Regions from separate parts of the Saccharopolyspora sp. 6M genome, predicted to be linked through region 4. Evidence: riboswitches for the same ligand, from Rfam matches in the RefSeq annotation. Region 4 holds a riboswitch; each other region holds the start of a gene.
What was found. A riboswitch is a leader RNA that binds a small molecule or an ion and turns the genes downstream of it on or off. The one in region 4 is predicted to bind cobalamin.
Positions count from the first base shown of each region.

Region 1: it holds a riboswitch for cobalamin, as region 4 does, so the genes downstream of both, LCD31_RS07005 (hypothetical protein) here and LCD31_RS18205 (ribonucleoside-diphosphate reductase subunit alpha) in region 4, are expected to answer to the same signal.
Region 2: it holds a riboswitch for cobalamin, as region 4 does, so the genes downstream of both, LCD31_RS17895 (ABC transporter substrate-binding protein) here and LCD31_RS18205 (ribonucleoside-diphosphate reductase subunit alpha) in region 4, are expected to answer to the same signal.
Region 3: it holds a riboswitch for cobalamin, as region 4 does, so the genes downstream of both, cobN (cobaltochelatase subunit CobN) here and LCD31_RS18205 (ribonucleoside-diphosphate reductase subunit alpha) in region 4, are expected to answer to the same signal.

Region 1 is NZ_JAIUJZ010000038.1:40,084-44,288, forward strand. It holds gene LCD31_RS06995 (MFS transporter) at 1-85, opposite strand, end outside; gene LCD31_RS07000 (PLP-dependent cysteine synthase family protein) at 82-1,185, opposite strand; gene LCD31_RS07005 (hypothetical protein) at 1,182-2,039, opposite strand; cobalamin riboswitch at 2,193-2,378, opposite strand; gene LCD31_RS07010 (DUF3558 family protein) at 2,573-3,097, opposite strand; gene LCD31_RS07015 (2-hydroxyacid dehydrogenase) at 3,340-4,205, opposite strand, start outside.
Region 2 is NZ_JAIUJZ010000131.1:26,424-30,628, reverse strand. It holds gene LCD31_RS17900 (iron ABC transporter permease) at 1-457, opposite strand, end outside; gene LCD31_RS17895 (ABC transporter substrate-binding protein) at 454-1,470, opposite strand; cobalamin riboswitch at 1,554-1,687, opposite strand; gene LCD31_RS17890 (TetR/AcrR family transcriptional regulator) at 1,983-2,519, opposite strand; gene LCD31_RS17885 (multidrug efflux SMR transporter) at 2,494-2,868, opposite strand; gene LCD31_RS17880 (multidrug efflux SMR transporter) at 2,865-3,185, opposite strand; gene LCD31_RS17875 (DEAD/DEAH box helicase) at 3,371-4,205, shown strand, end outside.
Region 3 is NZ_JAIUJZ010000164.1:4,312-8,516, reverse strand. It holds gene cobN (cobaltochelatase subunit CobN) at 1-1,965, opposite strand, end outside; cobalamin riboswitch at 2,088-2,220, opposite strand; gene cobG (precorrin-3B synthase) at 2,474-3,694, shown strand; gene LCD31_RS20825 (precorrin-8X methylmutase) at 3,691-4,205, shown strand, end outside.
Region 4 is NZ_JAIUJZ010000135.1:17,793-21,997, forward strand. It holds gene LCD31_RS18205 (ribonucleoside-diphosphate reductase subunit alpha) at 1-2,041, opposite strand, end outside; cobalamin riboswitch at 2,163-2,387, opposite strand; gene LCD31_RS18210 (bifunctional UDP-sugar hydrolase/5'-nucleotidase) at 2,606-4,205, shown strand, end outside.

The DNA of each region.
Region 1 (4,205 bases), on a different contig from region 4:
TGTAGAAGCCGACGTTGATGCCGAACTGGTTGATCACCAGCAGCTTCGCCGCCGGGGACAACCGGGCGAACGCGGCGCGGTTCACGGCCGCACCTCGCAGACCGGGCATTCCGCCGGGCCGTCGGCTCGCCGGGCACACGGATCGACCACCTTGCGCGACCTCCTCCACGTCGTTCTGCTGTCCACTTCGGACGGTATGCCGTCCGCGTCCACCGGTTCGGCGGCGGGTTCCGGGAAGTCCTGCGCGGCGAGGAAGTCCGGGTCGTAGATCGTCCCCCAGTAGCGGTGCGGCCCGTCCGGGAACACCGCGGCCACCTGGTCCGCGCCGAGCTCCCGGGCGCACCAGGACGCCACCAGCGCCACCGCGCCGGTGCTCCAGCCGCCGGTGACGAACGCGCCGGCCCCGAGCCGGTGGCAGGCCGCGACGGACTCCGCCGCGCCGACCAGGTGCACCTCGTCGAACGCCGCGTAGTCCACGTTGCCGGGGTGGATGCTGCTGCCGAGGCCGCGCATCAGGCGCTTCGCCACCGGGTCGCCGAACACCGCGGACCCCGCCGCGTCCACCCCGACCAGCCGCACCCTGGGGGCGCGCTCGCGCAGCGCCCGCGCGATGCCGGCGCTGTGCCCGCCGGTGCCGACGCTGCACACCACGACCTGCGCGTCCGGCAGCTGGTCCAGCAGTTCGTGGCCGAGCGCGCGGTAGCCGGTGACGTTGTCCGGGTTGTTGTACTGGTCCGGCCAGTACGCCCCGGGCAGCTCGGCCAGCAGCTCCCGCACCCGGTCCAGCCGCGCGCGCTGCCAGCCGCCCACCGGGTGCGGGTCGCGCACCAGCTCCACCCGCACCCCGTGCGCGGTGAGCAGCGCGCGGGTCTGCCCATCGAGCTCCGCGTCGGCGACCACGACGACCGGGTGGCCCAGCGCGGTCCCCACGTATGCCAGGCCGATGCCCAGGGTGCCGCTGGTGGACTCGACGACCGTCCCGCCGGGGCGCAGTTCTCCGCGGGCCCGGGCCGCGGTGAGCATGGCGTGCGCGGCGCGGGCCTTCATGCCGCCCGGCGCGGTGCTCTCCAGCTTCGCCCAGAAACCCGGGTGCGGGAACGCGATCGGTGCGGCGACCCGCAGCAGCGGGGTGCCTCCGATCAGGTCCAGGGCCGAGTCGCAGCGGGCGGGCGCGCGACCCGTCACCGCACGACCTCGGTGGCGCGGGCGGCCTCGTAGGTGTGGATCGTGGTGTCCTCGCCGGAGAGCCAGAAGAACGGGTAGGGCTCCGCCGACAGCGCGCGCACCGGGCCGCCGAGCAGTTCCCGCAGCACAGCGGATCCGGTCTGCGCGAACAGGGTCAGCGGCAGGTCGCGGGCCGCGCAGGTCGCGGCGATGTCGTCGAAGGTGCCGTTGCCGAGGACCATGCCGGAGGCCAGCACCGCGTCCGCGCCGTCGATCGCGGCGGCGTGGTCGGTGCGGATCGGCTCGTCCCACTCGGTGCGGCCGCCCTTGAGGTCGCAGGGCACGTAGTCGAGCCCGCGGTCCCGCAGCGCGTCGAGCAGCGAGTTCACCACGCCGATCACCGCGACCCGGCCGCCATCGGGGACCGCGGTGATCGCGGCGACCGCGCGGGCGCGGGCGGTGGACTTGACCAGCGAGTCGCCCGTCGGGATCACCACCTGCCGGGACAGCGGGTGCGCGGCGTGCGGGGTGAGCGCGGCGAGGTAGGCGTCCAGCGCCGCGACCCGCACCGGCAGCAGCGGGTGCCGCAGCAGCTCGGCCGCGGTGCGGCCCACGGCGGCGCGCACCGCGTCCTCGTCCAGGGCGCCGGGTTCGACGGCGCACGAGCCGACGGCGTCGGCGATCCGGACGCTGAGCACGGTGTTGGTGTAGCCGGTGCCGCGCCCGGTGTGCCGGGCGGCCTGCACGGTCAGGAACGCGACGGCGGCGGAGAGCTCCGCCGGGCCGTTCCCGTCCGCATCGCGGACGTGGCCGGACAGCGCGGACTCGACCAGCGAGTCCACGTAGGACTGATCAGTGGTGGTGGCAGGACGCACGTGTCTCCCCGAGCTGGAACCGGAACGGAACGCACAGCGGCGGGACGAACCCGCGGGGACGACTAGTGTCCGATGTGGACGGTTTGCCGGACTTCCCGGCGCGATGCGGCGATGCGCGACACCACGTACCTCCTCCGGGGCTCCGCGACCCCGCACGAATCGGCACGACGGTGCCAGTCTCCTGGCTCGCGGATCGGCACCGGCCTCCGGCCTTCCCGCCGGGGACCGGCAGTGGCTCGGGTGGAGGACGACTCCCCACTCACAGTGGCGGGACCGCGCCGGATTCGCACCGGCTTCCTGCACACCGTCGTTCGAACGGCTCAGAAGTTCGCAGCCCCGGTGGCCGATGTCAAGGCCGCGGCCACCGCCCGGAACCCGCACCGCGGTCGGCGGAACCGGTGTCGCCGCAGGTGGCGGACACCGGCGCACGCATCGCCGTTCGCGAATATGACATCGGCGACTCCGGCTCCCGCGCCCGGTGCTGCCACCTCACCGGACGCGGGATCACCGCGACCTCGCCGTGCGCCCGGCGGCTAGGCGGCGGGCCAGGAGGGGACGGCCGCGTCGAGGGCCCGCTCCACCAGCTCGCACGGGTCGGCGGTGGCACCGCTGGGGATCTTCGACTTCGCCGACACCGCCTGGTCCGAGTCGGCGGCCACGACCAGTTCGCAGGTGCCGTCGGCCTTCGGGTCACCGGAGTTCGCGCGCACCGCCGGGTGCCCGCCGATGGTCAGCTCGCCGAAGTCGGAGTACTCCTCGGCCGCGTCCTGGAAGTCCTGCAGCGACCGGTCCGCGACCACACCGACCTCCAGCCGCACGCTGTCCCGCGGGGTGCTCCAGGTGCACGCGCCCGCGCTCTCCTTGCCGCCCAGGTGGAATCCCAGCTCGTGCACCGTCTGCTCGGGCACCAGGTCGCAGGGCTTCTCCCCGCTCGCGTCCTTCGGGGAGTCGACCTGCACGCCGCCGCATCCCGCCAGCGACAGCGCGGCGACGACGGCCAAGCCGACCGAGCCGAGCCGAACCGCGCCGATGCGGGGCACCGCAACCTTCTCGTTCACACTCATCACGCCTGCCGTTGATCCGGTCCGGATCGGGTCGATCCGGAGAACTCGCGCCCTCCCCGCTGGACGCGCTGATCATGTCCCGTGCGTCCAGCGGGCGGCTCCGGCAGCAACGCGGTTTCGGCCGTAGCGCCCAAGAATCGAGCGACCGGCCCGGCGCACCGGCTGCCCCGAGCGGACCAGGACCACCGGCGCTCCCACCCCCGAAAACAGCCCCCGATGACGAGAACCCGCCAACTTCAGCGGGGGCGCGGCTCGACCCCGTTGACCACGTCGGCGGGCCGCTCCCCGGTCAGCACGGCGGCGAGCTTCGCGAACAACCTCCCGCGGAGGTTGTGGTAGGCGTCCCAGGTCACGCCCGCGGTGTGCGGATTGAGCAGCACGTCCGAGCGGCCCCGCAGCGGCGAGTCCGCGGGCAGCGGTTCCTGCTCGAACACGTCCAGCGCCGCGCCCGCCAGCTGCCCGGAATCCAGGGCCCGCACCAGCGCCCGCTCGTCCAGGACGCCGCCACGCCCCGCGTTGAGCACGTAGCCGCCGCGCCGCATCCGCGCCAGCAGCTCGTCACCGACCAGGCCGTGGGTGGCGGTGTTCAGCGGCAGGTGCAGGCTCAGCACGTCCGAGGCGGCCACCGCCTCGGCCAGCGGCAGGTACTCCCGGCCCGGCTCGGACGGCACCGGGTCGTGCACCACCACCCGGGCGCCGAAGCCGTCCAGGCGACGGGCCACCGCGCGCCCGATGTTGCCGAAGCCGAGGATGCCGACCGTCAGCGCCGCCAGGTCGCGGCCGCGCAACCCCTCCGGTCCCCAGCCGCCGGATTCCACCTTGCGGTGCCCGGCCGCGTAGTGCCGCAGCAGGTACAGCAGCGAACCGACCGTCCAGTCGGCGACCGCGTCGGCGTTGAACCCGGGCAGGTTCGCCACCGGGATGCCGCGCTCGGCCGCGGCGAGGTGGTCCACGCCGTCGAAGCCGACCGCGACGGACTGCACGAGCTCGCAGCGCGGCATCGCGTCCAGCAGCTCGGCGCCGATCCGCCGCTCCTTCTCCAGCGGGGCCAGCACGATCGTCGCGGTGGCCAGCGCGTCCAGGTGGGCGGCGGGGTCCTGCT
Region 2 (4,205 bases), on a different contig from region 4:
CGGCGGCGCCACCCGCGACCGACGCCAGCAGCAGCGCCAGCGCGAACACCACCAGCGCTCCCGCGAACGCCCCCGCGGTCAACCCGATCGCCCCGGCCCCGAGCCCCAGCACCACCAGCGACACCGCGCCCGTGGAGGCCCCGGCCGACACCCCGAGCAGGTACGGGTCGGCGAGCGGGTTGCGCACCAGCGACTGCAATACCGCCCCGCACACCCCCAGCCCGGCACCGCAGATCGAGGCCAGCAGCGCCCGCGGCAACCGCAGCTGCAGCACGATGCCCTGCCCGATGCGGGACACCTCGGTGTCCACCAGCCCGAGCCGGTGCCCCACCACGCTGCCCACGTCGGCGACCGACAGGTCCGCGGGCCCGAGGGTGACCGCGGCGGCGATCGACAGCAGCAGCGCCGGGATCCCGGCCAGCACGATGGCGGAGGCGGGCAGCCGCCCCGCCGTCACCGCTGCCGGTCCAGCTCGACGAGCCGGTCCGCGAGCCGCTCGATGCCCTGCACGGTGCGGAGGCTGATGTTCAGCTCGGTGCCGGTCATGCTCAGCAGGTGGTCGTCGCGGACCGCGGCGAGCCGGGACACCGCCGGGTCCTCGTGCAGGAACCGCTCCTTCGCCGCGAGCCCGTCGCCTTCGCCGTCGCGGGTGAGATCGCCGAGCACCAGCAGGTCCGGGTCGCGGGCCAGCACGTCCTCCCAGGACACCTGCGGCCACATCGAGGTGACGTCGTCGTAGGCGTTGCGCACGCCCAGCTCCCTGGCCATGATCGCCGGAGACCCGGTGGAGCCCGCCACGTACGGGGATTCGGTGCGGGCGAACCAGAACAGCACCGAGATGTCGCCGCGCGAGTCCAGCCCGGCGACCTTCTGCCGCGCCGCCTCCACCCGGCCGCGCAGCTGCTCGTTGAGCGCCCGGCCCCGCTCGGGGACGCCGAACAGGTCGGCGATGTCCTGCACCTCCTGGTGGATGTCGGCCAGCTGCACCGGTTCCGGCAGCGGCGCCTCCTCCGGCAGGCAGTTGCTCGGCGACAGGTAGGTGGGCACGCCGAGCTCGGTGAACCGCTCGCGGTCGGCGACGCGCTCGTCGGTGAACATGGCCTGGTAGGCGCCGAGCACGATGTCCGGTTCGGTGTCCAGCACGGACTCGAACGACGGGGTGTTCTCGGCGAGCTTCGGCACCCGCGCGTTCGCCGCGGCCAGCGGCGGGTCGACCGGCTCCGTCCAGGTCGCGGTGCCCACCATCCGGTCGGCCAGTCCCAGCGAGAGCATGATCTCGGTGGTCGACTGGTTCAGCGACACCGCCCGCCGCGGCGGTTCCGCGACGGTGACCTCGGTGCCGCAGTTGTGCAGCGTCGTCGCCCCGGCGGCGGGTGCGGTGTCGTCGGCGGGGGCGGCGCAGGAGGCCAGCACGGTCGCGGTCAACGCCACCAGTCCGGCCCGGAACGCGCGGGGGCGCGAGAACGGCATGTCACGTGGTTCCTCACCCCGGACCCATGCGCGGGGCCCGGCAGGCTGCGACCCGGCACCGAGTGCGGTCCGGGGAGCCAGCCAGGTCTTCGGGCTCGGGTTCGCCGGGCGAGGTCCCTTCCCGGACCCGGTGGTCCAGTGGTCGCGGCCGTGCGGCCGTTCCTCGCCCATCGCCCCTACCGCTGCGCGTCAGCTCCGGATTCCGACCGGATTCCCTGCCCTCGCGGGCGCGACTGGCTCCCGAGCACCCTAACCGGACATACCACTACCCCATCAAGGTGATGTTCCTCGCTGCGGGCACCGCCACTCGTTCTGCTTTCGGGGATGGGTGGCGGACTCAGCGCTTTCCTCGCTGCGGGATCGTTTTCACAGGTGGCTCCGCCACATGCGAAAACGCTGTTCTCGCGAGGAAAGCGCTGAGAACCCGCGGGTGGTCGACCTGCGCGCGTGGTCGCTGCTCAGCGGCTTCCCCGCTGACAGGGAACGACCCCCGAGCAACGGACGAACAGACATCAGTCCGGTTGCAACATCGTGCGGATGTTCTCCACCGGCGGGGTTCGCTCCTCGAAGAGGCATTGCATCTGGTAGCCGTCGGCGGTCGCGGCGAGCCGGTCCGCCGCCGGAGCGGGCAGCACTTCGGCCAGCTTCTCCCGCAGGTGGACCAGCGAAGCACGGCTCACCGCGCGGAATTCCGGGTCGCGCATGCCGAGGACGTACAGCTCGTAGGTGACGACGCTGGTGCCGCGCTCCGCGGTGAGGTGGTGGTGGACCAGCTCGGCGAGCCGGGCGACGACGGTGTCCGCGGTGACCCCGCGCAGCCACTCGTCGAGGGACTCGGCGCGGGAACGCAGCACCCGCCTGCTCGCCTCGATCAGCAGCGCGCGCACCGATTCGAAGTGGTAGGCGACGGAACCGACGGGCACCCCGGCCTGCTGCGCGGCGGCGCGCGCGGTGACGCGGGAGGTGCCGCCGTCGCGGATCAGCTGGATCGCGGCGTCCACGATCCGCTCCCGCCGTTCGGGATCATTCGGGGTGTTCTTCGGCCGCACCGCGTTCCTCCCGCGAATCCCGCCTCGCCAGGTTGATCATCGCGACGCCGCCGATCACGCACGCGACGCCGAGCCATGCCACCGGGGGCAGGTGGTCGGCGAACAGCACCGATCCCAGCAGCGCGACCCCGGCCGTCCCCGCGCCGGTCCAGATCACGTAGGCCACGCCCAGCGGGATCACCCGCAGCGCCCGCGACAGCAGCACGACCGTCGCACCGTAGCCGACCACCGCGACCGCCGACGGCACCGGCGCGGTGAAACCGGCGGAGGCCCGCAGCGCCAGGGTGGCGACGATCTCCAGCACGATGGTGCCCGCGAGGTGCGCCCACGCCCGGCGCGCCGCGCTCATCCGCCCGTCCCGGTGCCGAGCAGCACGATGCCGAGCAGCGTCACCGCCATGCCGCCGAGCTGCACCCGGCTGGTGCGCACCGCGAAGAAGACCCGGTCCACGGCCACCAGCACCACCGCCGCGGCGCCCGTCCACACCGCGTACACGAGTCCGACCGGCAGCCGCTGCACCAGCCAGGACAGCAGCACGGTCGCGATCGCGTACCCGGCGATCGCCGCGATCCCCCAGCCCCAGCGGGTGAATCCGCGCGAGGCCCGGGTGCACAGCGAACCGCACAGCCCCGCGGCGATGGCCAGGCACAGCATCCCGAACGTCATGCCGACAAGAGTATGTACAGCTGTTCATAAATGGCAAGCGGCCGTCCCGGCGGACCCTGCGGCACCGGCGTCCGGTGATCCGGCAGGCTTGTCGGGGTGCCGCGGTCGCGGACCACCCGCTCGGTGGCTGCCCGCACGCTCGGACGGTGCGGTACTGACGAGCACGGGATTCCTGGGGAGGAAGCATGCAGCTCGACGACGAGCCAGGCGAGGTGAAGGCGGGTCGCGCGGCGCGCGCCGCGCTGGCCGGGGCGCGGTCGTTTCGCGCGGCCGCGCACGGGCTGCTCGCCGAACCGGACCGGCTGCGCGCGCTGGCGCGGCGGCGGTACGACGCGTTCCGGCAGCGGGAGGCGTGGGAGCGGTTGCGCGCGATGCCGGTCGGCAGGCTCCGCGAAGCCGCGCAGGGCAGGCTGCGGCTCGGCGAGCTGGAACGCGCCGGCTTCCGCACCGTCGCCGACGTGGCCGCCGCGACCCCGGAGCGGTTGCAGACCGTGCCCGGCGTCGGCCCGGCCATCGCGCGACAGGCCGCGGACGCCGCCGGGCGCCTCGCGCAGGCCGGCGCGCAGGACGTCGTGGTGCGCCTCGACCCGGACCGGCGCGATCCGGAGCACGCCGCGCTGCTGGCGGCGGTGCGCGCCTGGGAACTCGCCGGAGAGCGGATCTCCGCGCTGCAGGAGGAGATCCGGCGCGGGCTCGGCACCCTCGACGAGCTGGAACCGCCTGCGCAGCGGACCCGCAGCAGGCTGCGGATGTGGTTCACCGGGGCCGGTCGCGGGGCCGCCGCGCTCGACGCGCGGGCGCGGCTGGACGGGCTGCTCGCCGAACCCGGCATCCGGCAGGTTCGCGCCACCGCGGCGGACGCCGTCGGCGCGGAGGAGCGGCTGGCGCCCGCGGCGCTGTGGCAGGACTACGAACGCCGCGCCGCCACCTACAACACGCTGCTCGCCGAGCTCACCGGCCACGCCGGGACCGCCGCCGGAGCCGCCACCGGGCAGCTGCCGCCGGAGCAGGAGCGGCAGG
Region 3 (4,205 bases), on a different contig from region 4:
CTTGATCTCGCACAGCCAGCCGTCGACGTGCAGCAGCATGTCGTCGAACTCGGCCTCGTGCGGGCGCTCGTCCAGGCCGAGGTCGTGGTCGAGCTTCGCGGCTTGCATCAACGTCCAGATCTGGCTGCGGATCGCGGGCAGCTTCGCCGGGTCCATCGCCGAGATCTGCGCGTGCTCGTCGAGCAGCTGCTCCAGCTTCGCGATGTCGCCGTAGCTCTCCGCGCGCGCCATCGGCGGCACCAGGTGGTCCACCAGCGTCGCGTGCACCCGGCGCTTCGCCTGGGTGCCCTCGCCCGGGTCGTTGACCAGGAACGGGTACACCAGCGGCAGGTCGGCCAGCGCCGCGTCCGGTGCGCAGGACGCCGACATGCCCGCGGTCTTGCCGGGCAGCCACTCCAGGTTGCCGTGCTTGCCGAGGTGCACCATCGCGTGCGCGCCGAACTCGTCGGTCATCCAGCGGTAGGCGGCCAGGTAGTGGTGGCTCGGCGGCAGGTCCGGGTCGTGGTAGATCGCGATCGGGTTCTCGCCGAACCCGCGCGGCGGCTGCACGACCACGACCACGTTCCCGGCGCGCAGCGCGGCCACCACGATCTCGCCGTCCGGGTCGTGCGAGCGGTCCACGAACTGCTCGCCCGGCGGCGGGCCCCAGTGCTGCTCGACGCTCTCCCGCAGGTCCTGCGGCAGCGTGGCGAACCAGTCGGCGTAGCGCTTCGCGGGGATGCGCACCGGGTTGCCGGACAGCTGCTCCTCGGTCAGCCAGTCCGGGTCCTGGCCACCGGCGGCGATCAGCGCGTGCACCAGCGCGTCGCCGTCCTGCGCGGCCACGCCGGGCAGCGCGTCCGGGCCGTCCGCCGGGCCGATGTCGTAGCCGGCCTCGCGCAGCCGCCGCAGCAGGCCCACCGCGCTCGCCGGGGTGTCCAGGCCGACGGCGTTGCCGATCCGGGAGTGCTTCGTCGGGTACGCCGAGAGCATCAGCACCAGCCGCTTGTCCGCGGCGGGCACGTGCCGCAGCCGCGCGTGCTTCACCGCGATCCCGGCGACGCGGGCCGCGCGCTCCGGGTCGGCGACGTACACCGGGAGGCCCTCGGCGTCGTTCTCCTTGAACGAGAACGGCACCGTGATCAGGCGGCCGTCGAACTCGGGCACCGCGACCTGGGTGGCCATGTCCAGCGGGGACAGGCCCTCGTCGTTGTCCTCCCACGCCTCGCGGCTGGAGGTCAGGGTGAGGCCCTGCAGGATCGGCACGTCCAGCGCGGCGAGCGCGCCCACGTCCCACGCCTCGTCGTCGCCACCGGCGGAGGCCGTCGCGGGCTTCGTGCCGCCCGCGGCCAGCACCGTCACGATCAGCGCGTCCGCCTCGCGCAACGTGTCCAGCAGGCCCGCTTCGGGGGCGCGCAGCGAGGCGCAGAACACCGGCAGCGCCTGGCCGCCCGCGTCCTCGATCGCCTCGGACAGGGCGTGCGCGAACGCGGTGTTGCCCGCCATGTGGTGCGCGCGGTAGTAGAGCACCGCGACCTTCGGGCCTTCGGTCCGGCGCGGGGTCCGCTCCAGCAGACCCCACTTCGGCGTCTCCACCGGCGGTTCGAAGCCGTGGCCGGTGAGCAGCACCGTGTCGGACAGGAAGTTGAACAGCTGCGCCAGGTTCTCCGGTCCGCCCTGCGCGAGGTAGCCGTGCGCCTGCGAGCAGACGCCGCCGGGCACCGTGGAGCACTCCATCAGCTCCGCGTCCGGGGCCTGCTCACCGCCGAGCACCACGACCGGGCGCGGTCCGGCGAGCAGCGCGTCCAAGCCCTCCTCCCACGCGCGGCGGCCGCCGAGCAGCCGCACCACGACGAGGTCGGCGCCCTCCAGCAGCGGCGGCAGGTCGTCCACGCCGAGCCGAGCCGGGTTGCCGAGGCGGAAGTCCGCACCGCTGGCGCGTGCGCTGAGCAGATCGGTGTCCGATGTGGACAGCAGCAGGATCATGCGGCACGCTCCCGGCTGAGCAGGGACGCGGGCGTGCGGACAGGACGCATGGTCAACCTTCCTCGGGGTCCTCGCCCCGGAGTCGTCGGCACCCGGTGTGGCACCGGGCGGTGGCGGCGCCGGAGTGTCCTGGCTCCCGGATCGGCGCTCGCTCCGGCCTTCCCACCCGCGCGGCGCGCGGGCAGTGGCCTCGTACTCGGAGTCCGCTCCCCGGTGACAGTGGCGGGACCGCGCCGGACTCGCACCGGCTTCCTCCGCACGTCGCCGCCGACAACTCTCCGCAACGGGGCGATCGTTCGTCAAGTGGCCGATCGTGCGCACGCGGGAGAGATCCCGCACTCGGCCGGTCCGGCCGCCCGGTGAGGCGCATCGCGTTTTGCGGACGCGATCCGGGCGGGACGTAGTATCGACGGTCGCCGGTGCGCCCCCGAGTCCGCGCACCCCGGACAGCGGCGCCGTGCGCTGCGAGTTCCGGACCAGACCACGATCGACGAGAGCGGGGACGAGCGTGCCGCGACGAGCCGGACCCGACGCGTGCCCCGGCGCGCTGCGGGTGCACGAGGCCGCCGACGGGGGACTGGCCCGCGTCCGGGTGCCCGGCGGGCGGCTCGCGGCGCGGCAGGTGCGGGCGCTGGCGACCGCGGCCGCGCTGGGTGACGGCGGCTGGGAACTCACCTCGCGGGCGAACGTCCAGGTCCGCGGGCTGTCCGCGGCGGCGGTGCCGGAGTTCGCCGACCTGCTCGGCGCGGCCGGGCTGCTGCCGTCGCCGACGCACGAGCGGGTGCGCAACGTCGTCGCCTCGCCGCGCACCCGCCCGGGGGCGCTGGACGTGCGCGCGGTGGCGGTGGAACTGGACGAGCGGCTGCGCGCCGACCCGGAGCTGGCGGAGCTGCCCGGCCGGTTCCTGTTCACCGCGGACGACGGCGGCGGCGAGGTGACCGCGCTGGGCGCGGACGTCGCGCTGCACCCGGCGGACGGCTCGGTGGCGGTGCTGCTCGCCGGGGCCGACCTCGGGCTGCGGGTGCCCGCGGCCGACGCGGCCCGCGCCGCGGTGCTCGCGGCCGCCGCGTTCCTCGCGGAGCGGGACCGGCTGGGTGCGGAGAGCTGGCGGCTCGCGGAACTGCCCGGCGGCGCGGAGCGGATCGCTGGCCGCGTCCGGGAGGAATTCCCCTGCACCCCGGCGGAATCCGTGGTCACGCCCGGTGATCCGGTGCGCACGCACGCCGAGCTGGGCGTGCTGGCCCGCGACGACGACCGGGTCGACCTCGCCCTCGGCGCACCGCTGGGACGGCTGGACGCCGCGCAGATCGCGGTGCTCGCCGCGCAGACCGAAGAGATCGCCGCCCGGACCGCCGCACCGCACCCGCTGCGGCTCACGCCGTGGCGCGCGCTGCTGCTCACCGACGTCCCCGCGGCCGAGGCGCCGCGCAGGCTCGCCGAGCTGGCCGCCGCCGGGTTCCTCACCGACTCGGGCGCGCCGCTGGCCGGAGTGACCGCCTGCACGGGCAGCCCCGGCTGCGCGAAGTCCCTCGCCGACGTGCGCGCCGACGCGCTGCGCACCACCCGGCCCGGCCCGCTGCCGGTGCACTGGGCGGGTTGCGCGCGCCGCTGCGGCCGACCGGCCGGGCCAGGAGTGGAAGTGCTGGCCACCGAGGCCGGCTACGAGGTCGGCGGCCGTGCCGCCGGCGATACGTCCGCCGCGCTCGACGCGGCACGGAGGGCAGTGTGAACACCGCAGACAGCACCGGCGGCTACGAGTACGTGCGCGACGGCGCGGAGATCTACCGCCGTTCGTTCGCCACGATCCGCGCTGAAGCGGAACTCGACGGCATGCCACCGGAAGTCGCCCAGGTCGCCGTCCGCATGATCCACGCCTGCGGCATGGTGGACCTGGTCCGCGACATCGCCTGGTCGCCGCGCGCGGTGCTCGCCGCCCGCGAGGCGCTGCGCGGTGGCGCACCGGTGTTCTGCGACGCCGCCATGGTCGCCGCGGGCGTCACCCGGGGCAGGCTGCCCGCCGACAACGACATCCTCTGCACCCTCGGTGACGAGCGGGTCCTCGGCCTCGCCGCGGAACTCGGCACGACCCGCAGCGCGGCCGCGATGGAGCTGTGGCGGGACCGGCTGGACGGGTCCGTGGTGGCCGTCGGCAACGCGCCGACCGCGCTGTTCCGGCTGCTGGAGATGGTCGACGCGGGCGCGGGCAGGCCCGCCGCCGTGCTCGGGCTGCCCGTCGGGTT
Region 4 (4,205 bases):
GGAAGCTGATGTGCTCCATGCTCAGGTCCGCGAACTCCACCGCCGCCTGCGAGGACATCGGGATGCGCTGCGCGAACAGCGCGTCCGAGAAGCCCATCAGGCCCAGGCCCACCGGGCGGTGCCGCAGGTTCGAGGCCCGCGCCTCCGGGATCGTGTAGAAGTTCACGTCGATGACGTTGTCCAGCATCCGCACCGCCGTGCGGGTGGTGCGCCGCAGCCGCTCCACGTCCAGGCCCTCGGCCGTGACGTGCCGCGCCAGGTTGATCGAACCGAGGTTGCAGACCGCGACCTCGTCCTTGCTCGTGTTCAGCGTGATCTCGGTGCACAGGTTCGAGGAGTGCACCACGCCCGCGTGCTGCTGCGGCGACCGCAGGTTGCACGGGTCCTTGAAGGTGATCCACGGATGCCCGGTCTCGAACAGCATCGTCAGCATCCGGCGCCACAGGTCCACCGCGCGGACCTGGCGGAACACCTTCAGCTCACCGCGCTCGGCGGCCGCCTCGTACTCCCGGTAGCGCTGCGCGAACGCGGTGCCGTACAGGTCGTGCAGGTCCGGCACCTCGTCCGGGGAGAACAGGGTCCACGGCTCGTCGGCCTCCACCCGGCGCAGGAACTCGTCCGGCACCCAGTTCGCCGTGTTCATGTCGTGCGTGCGCCGCCGGTCGTCCCCGGTGTTCTTGCGCAGGTCGAGGAATTCCTCGACGTCCACGTGCCAGGTCTCCAGGTACGCGCACACCGCGCCCTTGCGCTTGCCGCCCTGGTTCACCGCGACCGCCGTGTCGTTGGCGATCTTCAGGAACGGCACCACGCCCTGCGAGGAACCGTTGGTCCCCTTGATGTGCGCGCCCGTGCCCCGCACCGGGGTCCAGTCGTTGCCGAGCCCGCCCGCGTACTTCGACAGCAGCGCGTTGTTGCTGATGCCGTGGAAGATCCCGTGCAGGTCGTCGTCCACAGTGGTCAGGAAGCAGGACGACAGCTGCGGGCGGGTGGTGCCCGCGTTGAACAGCGTCGGCGTCGAGCACATGAAGTCGAACGAGGAGATCAGGTCGTAGAACTCGATCGCCCGCGCCTCCCGGTCGTCCTCGCGCAGCGCCACGCCCATCGCGACCCGCATGAAGAACGCCTGCGGCAGCTCGAACCGCACCCCGTCCTCGTGCAGCAGGTACCGGTCGTAGAGCGTCTGCAGGCCGAGGAAGCCGAACGCGATGTCCCGGTCCGCGTCCAGCGCCGCGCCCAGCCGCTCCAGGTCGAAGCGGGCCAGCTCCGGGTCCAGCTGCTCCAGCTCGATGCCGCGGCGCACGTAGTCGGCGAAGTAACCGGCGTAGCGGTCCCGCATCTGCACCTGGTCGGCCTCGGCCGGCTCGCCCGCGACGAAGCTCAGCGCCTCCCGACGCAGCTTGTCCAGCAGCAGCCGCGAGGTCACCAGCGAGTAGTTCGGCTCCGCCTCCACGAAGGTGCGCGCCGCCATCGTCAGCGACTCGGCCAGCTCCGCGGAGCTGATGCCGTCGTAGACGTTGCGCCGCACCTCGCGCAGCACCTGGTCGGCGTGCACGTCGTCGAGGTCCGAGCAGGCCTGCTCGACGACGGTCGACACCCGCTCCCAGTCCAGCGGCACCCGGGTGCCGTCCGGCGCGGTCATCTCCAGGCGGGGAGCGGCGTCCTCGACGGGAGCCACCTCGGCCTCGCGGGCCTGCGCGTGCTCCTCCCGGTAGAGCACGTAGGCGCGGGCGACACCGTGGTGCCCGCCGCGCATCAGCGCCAGCTCCACCATGTCCTGGATCTGCTCGATGTGCACCAGGCCTTCGGTACCCGCGTGGCGCAGCACGCCCTGCGCCGCCTGCTCCGTCAACTCCGCGACGATCTGGTGCAACCGCGACGACGATGCGGCCGAATCCCCCTCGGCCGCCAGGAACGCCTTGGTCAACGCCACGGAGATCTTCGTTTCGTCCCAACCGGAAACGGTCCCGTCGCGCCGCAGCACCCGCACTCCTGCCGGTACCACCGCGGTCGCTGCTGACGGCCGGGTCGTGGACTCGGTCACTGGCTCTCTCCTCGCAAGCTCGGACACCTGCCCGGAACTCCTCGGAACGCGCCAGGACCCGCGGCGCGCACGGCACCGCTCGTCCCACGACCCTCCCGCGAGGTCCCGGACGGCGCGCACCCCTCGTGCGCGCACCGATGGCAGGTCTTCGGACTCACGGGCGACCGGTGCTCGGCACCGGGCCTACTGGCCGTCGCTTCCCGGACGCCGAGCGTCCAGTGCTGCACCACCGGGAGGTGGTGACGGCGGTCGTTCCCGTTCACCGCTGCGGGGCAGTCCCGGACTCGCACCGGGTTCCCTGTTGTCACGCCGGGCGGACCGGCGAACCATCAGCGGGCGCCACACTACATCTTGGGTTCGGCGGTGATCCGGACCCCATCATCATCGGCGTGGCGGTGCCGGTGCGGAGGCGCTCGGTAGCCGTCCGCGCACTCCTCGGCCGCATCCTGCCCGGCCGCGGGCGGCTCCGCACGACCGCGAGGTGTGACGCGGAATCGGTGGTGGTCGGCAGCGGGTCCGGGCAGACTGCCTCCCGAGATCACCACCTGGGAGGAAGACCGAACCATGCGTGCCCACCGCGTGCGACGCGGACTCGCCGTCGCCGCCACCGCACTGGCCACCGCGGCCACGGCCACCGGGGCCACCGCCGGCGCCGCGCCGCAGGACCCGCCCGCGACCACCGACGTCCGGCTGATCACCTTCAACGACCTGCACGGCAACCTCGAACCGCCCACCGGGTCCTCCGGGCAGATCGAGCTCGACGACGGCCGGACCGTCGACGCCGGCGGCGCCGCCTACCTCGCCACCCACCTGCAGCGGCTGCGCGACGAGGTGCCGAACTCGCTGGTCTTCTCGACCGGCGACAGCGTCGGCGCCTCGCCGGTGAACTCCGCGCTGTTCCACGACGAACCCACCGTCGACTTCCTCAACTCGCAGGACGTGCGCGGCCACGTCGTCGGCAACCACGAGTTCGACGAGGGCTACCAGGAACTCCAACGGCTGCAGACCGGCGGCTGCCACCCGCAGGACGGTTGCGAGTTCCGGGATTCCTTCGCCGGCGCGGACTTCCCGTACCTCGGCGCCAACGTCACCTTCGAGGACGGCGGTGCCCCCGCGCTGCTGCCGTTCACCGTGCAGGTCTCCGGCGGGGTGCCGATCGGCGTGATCGGCGCGACCCTGCAGGACCTGCCCGACGTGGTCAGCCCCGAAGCGGTGCGCGGACTCCGGTTCGGCGACGAGGTCGAAGCCATCGACCGCACCTCCGACGCGCTGGAGCGCTTCGGCGTCAAGGCGCAGGTCGTGCTGCTGCACCAGGGCGACGAAGCCGACGGCGGCGGCCCGAACTCCTGCCAGGTCACCCCCGGCGGCCCCGCGAGCCGCATCGCGGAACAGGTCTCCCCGCAGGTCGACGCCGTGTTCAGCGCGCACAGCCACCAGCAGTACACCTGCACCGCCACCGACCCGGCGGGCGACCCGCGTCCCCTCGTGCAAGGCGCCTCCTACGGCAGGCTGCTGTCGGTGCTGGACCTGCGCGTCGACCGCGACACCCGCGAAGTGGTGCGGGAGAGCAGCACCGCGCGCAACGAGGTCGTCACCCGCGACGTCGAACCCGACGCCGAGACGGCCGCGCTCGTCGAGGAAGCCCGCGCGAAGGCGGCGCCGATCGCGAACCGCGCCGTCGGCACCGCCACCGGCGACCTGCTGAAGACCCCGGCGCCGTCCGGGGAATCCGGCCTCGGCAGCGTCATCGCCGACGCGCAGCTCGCCGCCACCCGCGACACGGGGGCGCAGCTCGCGCTGACCAACCCCGGCGGGGTGCGCGCCGACCTGCCGCACGCCTCTTCCCCGGCGGGCGAAGGCGACGGCGTCATCACCTACGGCGAAGCGTTCGCGGTGCAGCCCTTCGGCAACACCATGCAGACCATGACCCTCACCGGCGCGCAGCTGCGGGACGTGCTGGAGCAGCAGTGGAGCCCGGAGGGCGAGAACGTGCTGCAGGTGTCGGCGGACCTGCACTACGAGTACTCGCGGTCCGCGCCCATCGGGTCGAAGGTCTCCGGGCTCACCCTCGACGGCGCACCGGTGGACCCGGCCGCGCCGTACCGGGTGGCGGTGAACAACTTCCTCGCCGGCGGCGGGGACGGGTTCAGCGGCTTCACCGAGG